DNA from 2 places in the Mesorhizobium sp. CA15 genome. Region 2 is predicted to be linked to the other one. Evidence: riboswitches for the same ligand, from Rfam matches in the RefSeq annotation. Region 2 holds a riboswitch; the other holds the start of a gene.

Region 1 (2,389 bases), on a different contig from region 2:
GGATCTTCGGCAACAGCCCGAAGCCGAACCAAAGCACCACCAGCGGCGCGATCGCCACCAGCGGCAAGGTCTGGCTGGCGATCAGGAGCGGGAACAGCGCGCGGCGCAAGGGGGCAAAGAAGTCAACCAGCGCCGAGAGGATGAAGGCGGCAACGAGCGAGCAAGCAAAGCCCGCCAGCATGGCACGGATGGTGGGAAGCGTGTTGTCGGCCAGCGCCGCCCGGTTCTCCCAGGCCTGCGCCAGCACGCGCGAGGGTGCAGGGAGCACGGTAGGGGCGATGCCGCCAAGGCGGGCGTAGAGCTCCCAAGCGACGAGAAGGAGAGCGAATGCGAGGGCAGCGGGGAAGATCTTGGCGATGGCGGACGCTACAGCTGATCTCCCCACTTGAGGGGGAGATGGCCGGCAGGCCAGAGGGGGGCGCGAAGGAACGCCAGCTTTCGAAAGTTGTGCGAAAGCAATTGGCGAACGCCGCGCGCGCAACCAGTTGAGAGGCCGGCGGGACAGCACCCCCGTCTGCCCTGCCGGGCATCTCCCCCGCAAGGGGGGAGATTCGCCGTCACCTCTGCCTTCGCCAATCGCCGAAGGTTCCCCTCTCTCCTGCGAGATGGGACTGGGGGCATCTCCCCCACGCGATGGATCAAGCCAAACAGCCACGACATCTACCTCGATAGATCGAGCTTGCGCTCAAGCCGCGGTCGGGCTGTTCGCCGAAATGGTGATGTCGAGCGTCACGTGACCGGCGCCCGGCCCGAAGCGGCAGAAGGCTTCGTTCAGCGTGGCGAACACCGCGCCGGCGTCGCCGCGCAGCTTGGTGCAAAAATGCTTGGAGCGTTCGAAGACGCCCGACTGTTTCAGGAAATCGATGCAGCCATAGATCTCGTCCATGTGGTCGCCGGTGCCCATCACATAGAGCGAGAATTGCGCCGCCACCGGCTGGTTGGTCGAAAGCGTGGCCCCGACGGCGCGCAGCGCGGCGCGCTTGCGGTCGTCGAGCGGGATCGCCGGGCCGCCGATCTCCTCGGAGCGGCAGATCGGGTCATCCGGCTCGCCGGGGCAGCCGCGCGAGACGGCTGCCGACAGAACACAGTGCCTGCCGCTTTTGGCGGCCGCCACGAACAGGTCGCGCATGGCTGGGAACAGCACCTCGGGCGGCCCGACCAGCAGCGTCGAGATATCGTCGGTTTCGATCCTCAGCCTGTCGCGGTAAGGATCGAGCGCGCCAAGCGCGCCAAGGATCACGCCGACGAAATCGTCGGCCATGGGATAAAGGGAAATCTGTGCGCCGGAAAACATGGCCCGCCTCGCTCCGCTGGTATTATCCAGATCAGCTTTAGGGTCCGGAGGCTTGCCGCCACCATCTCAGCCCCGACCGTACGGAGCACCCCTGTGGATGGCGGGGTTAAAGCACTGTTTACGGTGCTGGGAAAGCGGTTTTTTGCGGTGTCAGTTGGGCCAGGCGCCCATCTCCCTATGGGAGATGCCGATGGTTATAACCGTTTAATCTAACCTATTTTGTCGTTCAAATTGTACGAATCTCGCTTGATTGCTTTTCGTACGTAAAGTACGATACTTCCCTTCCTTTGAGGGGATTTGCTTGAACACCGCGAACCATGCCGCTTTTGCCGACCTCTCCCATCCGTTGTTGTCGCCTTTGCCGCTCGCCGAGCGCGAACGCCTTGCCGGCGCCTGGCGCGTGGCCAGCCAGGACATCGCCGACGACATCCGCTTCATCCGCCAATATCTGAAGGTGATCGCCGAAAAGGAGGAGCGGCTTTCGACCGGCGCGCTGGTGCATGGCCGCGCCTATGTCGAGGCCTGTGCCGCCTGGCTGCCGGAAACGGCGGCGCGGTATTTGCGCAACCTCAGGCTGATCAGCGAATGCGAAAGCGCGATGATCGCCGCGGGGGTCAGGTTTGCCCGATCGAGCGATGCGTGGTGAGCGTTCTGATCTCTTTCGTTAGAGAAGGGAAGGAACTCCAAGGCCGCCAGCGACGCGAACAATCATGTCGCTGCAACCCTTGGCTCTAAGCCTCGAAAAATGCATCGTTTCACACAATCGCCAATTGGTGGACGCGGGCGAGGGGCCGGGCGTTAATTCTGCGCAGGCGAAGGAGGGTAAAGCCGTATAACAGGGAGGAATTCGTTTTGATGGACCAACAAATCGACATCGGCATACAGTCTGACGATCAGCCCTACGAAGTCACTTCATTCGCCCGCAAGCATGGCCTGACGGTCCCGGTTGCCGACGCGGTCCTTTTCGCCAAAGGTCCGTCGCCGTCACGCGCAGCTTGCGACATGGCAGCGCTTGCCTTCCTCTGCGCGGTCGCGCGATACGCCGGAAAACAAGGGACGCGATAGCCTCCTCTTATAGCTTAATTGCAACCCGCA
Region 2 (2,389 bases):
TCTTCTCGCCGGCGGATGCGCTGAGCGCCGCGCCGTCGAGCAGCGGGGTGCCGCCGAAAGTCAGTTTAATGTCGTCGAGGTTGAGGAGTGGCGGCGCCATGTCAACTTTCTGGAAGAGGATAGGGGTGGGCCAGAAGCAGGGCCCGGCCGCGCTCCAGCGCGATGCCAAGCTGCCCTTTGACCTCATTTGATATAGTGAGCGAGGAACCGAACGCCACCTCGACGCGGTCGAGAGGCCATTTGGCGCCGGTGACCGTCAGGCCGGACAGGTCGGAAAAGCCGAGCACCGAAAACAAGGTGCCGTCGTCATAGTCGAAGCTGGCCTTGCCGCGCAGGATGGGAGCGCCTTCCTGCGCGCCGCTGGTCAGCAGCACGGTCGTGCCAGCCTCGGCCCGCCGCACGGCCAGCGCCAGATGCAGGAAGGCATGGTCGGCGCGCTTGCCGCCGAAGGCGCCGGCCAGCACGAGGCTGGTGGCGCCACGCTGAAGCGCTTCCGCTATGGCGAGCTCGCCATCGGTCATGTCCTTCTCGGCCGGAAAGACTTTTCGCGGCACGGCGGCGAGATCATCCGGCAGGTTCGCCGGCACCGAGTCGAAATCGCCGACCCAAAGTTCGGGGACAAGTCCAAGCATGCGGGCATGGCCGATGCCGGCATCGGCGGCGATGACGCGCGAGCCAGCGATCTGGCGTTCGAGCCGGGGCGTGCGGATAAGCTCGCCGCCAAGCAGGATGGTGAATGTGCCCATGGCCGTCGCCCTTACCAGCCCGTCGGGCGAAACGGAAGCGGGATGCCGTGCGCTTCGGCTGCGAGGCTACCGGCGAACATTAGCTGCCCGGCAAACTTCCGCTTGCGCGCTGCTTCGGCGGGGCCTATCTGTCGAAACGCTCTAACGGGGTGCCGGACGTGATCCGGCTGAGAGGCGATCAAGCCAACCCGCTGAACCTGATCCGGTTTGTACCGGCGGAGGGATTAGACGTTTCGGACGATCCGGCGCCTCAATTCCTTGTCACTCGAACGAAGGAGGCGCCGATATGCGCGCAATACTGTCCCATCTCATTCTCGCAACCGGCTTAGTTTCGCTTCTGGCGGGCGTCGCGCCTGCCGCTGCGAAGGACAAGCTCACCGTCTATACCTATGAAAGCTTTACCGCCGATTGGGGTCCCGGCCCGGCGGTGAAGAAGGAATTCGAGGCCGAATGCGGCTGCGATCTCGAATTCGTCTCGGTGGCCGACGGCGTGGCGCTCCTCAACCGCGTCAAGCTCGAAGGCGCCGGCACCAAGGCCGACATCGTGCTCGGCCTCGACACCAATCTCACCGCCGACGCCAAGGCGAGCGGACTGTTCGTGCCGCATGGCGAAGTCTCCGCCATCGACGTGCCTGGAGGCTGGAGCGACGACACTTTCGTGCCTTTCGACTACGGCTATTTCGCCGTCGTCTATGACACGCAGAAGCTTAAAGTCCCGCCGAAGAGCCTGAAGGAACTGGTCGAAGGCGCCGGCACGGACAAGATCGTCATCCAGGATCCGCGCACCTCGACGCCGGGCCTCGGCCTGCTCTTGTGGGTGAAATCGGTCTATGGCGACAAGGCGCCGGAAGCCTGGGCCAAGCTGAAATCGAAAGTGCTGACGGTGACGCCGGGCTGGAGCGAGGCCTATGGCCTGTTCACCAAGGGCGAGGCGCCAATGGTGCTGTCCTACACCACCTCGCCGGCCTACCACATGGTGGCCGAGAACACCGAGCGCTACCAGGCCGCCTCGTTCGAGGAAGGCGAGTACCTGCAGATCGAGGTTGCCGGCATCACCATGACGGGCGCGAAGAACCCGCTGGCGCAAAAGTTCATCGCCTTCATGACCGGACCGAAATTCCAGGATGTCATTCCGGAAACCAACTGGATGTTCCCGGCCGGCAAGACCGACAAGCCGCTCAACCCGGCCTTCGACAAACTGGTGAAGCCGACCAAGACCTTGCTGTTCAGCCCGCAGGAGGTCGCCGCCAACCGCAAGGCGTGGGTGGATGAGTGGCTGGCGGTGATGAGCAAATAGGATCGCTATTCGCGCAAGATGATCGCTCTACGGCGCCCCCCTCTGTCCTGCCGGACATCTCCCCCACAGGGGGGGAGATTGGCCGTCATCGGCGGTTTCGCCAACTGGCGACGTTGCAGTGATGAGCGAAGCGCGGGCGCTGCTGATCTCCCCCCTTGTGGGGGAGATGTCCGGCAGGACAGAGGGGGGCGCGAAGGAACACGGCGTTTGCTGAATTCCACCAAGGTGCAACGTGCAAGCCGCCGTGCACCCTGACTCCCGCGTCACCGCCGGCGTCGTCGCGCTGGCGGCCATCGCCCTCCTCATCGGCGGTGCCTTCGCCGGCCTCGCCGTCGAAGGCGCGCAC

The links. Region 2 has a riboswitch for thiamine pyrophosphate ahead of thiB (thiamine ABC transporter substrate binding subunit). Riboswitches for the same ligand answer to the same signal wherever they lie in the genome.
Region 1: linked by a shared signal. The riboswitch ahead of LB515_RS24055 (Ykof family thiamine-binding protein) and the one ahead of thiB (thiamine ABC transporter substrate binding subunit) in region 2 are both predicted to bind thiamine pyrophosphate.

The regions. Positions count from the first base shown of each region.
Region 1 is NZ_JAIUHQ010000019.1:29,270-31,658, forward strand. Features, by position in the region: gene LB515_RS24050 (ABC transporter permease) at 1-358, opposite strand, end outside; gene LB515_RS24055 (Ykof family thiamine-binding protein) at 686-1,294, opposite strand; TPP riboswitch at 1,285-1,397, opposite strand; gene LB515_RS24060 (hypothetical protein) at 1,596-1,940, shown strand.
Region 2 is NZ_JAIUHQ010000007.1:68,315-70,703, reverse strand. Features, by position in the region: gene LB515_RS14210 (ABC-F family ATP-binding cassette domain-containing protein) at 1-100, opposite strand, end outside; gene LB515_RS14205 (thiamine diphosphokinase) at 102-746, opposite strand; TPP riboswitch at 882-987, shown strand; gene thiB (thiamine ABC transporter substrate binding subunit) at 1,033-2,043, shown strand; gene thiP (thiamine/thiamine pyrophosphate ABC transporter permease) at 2,288-2,389, shown strand, end outside.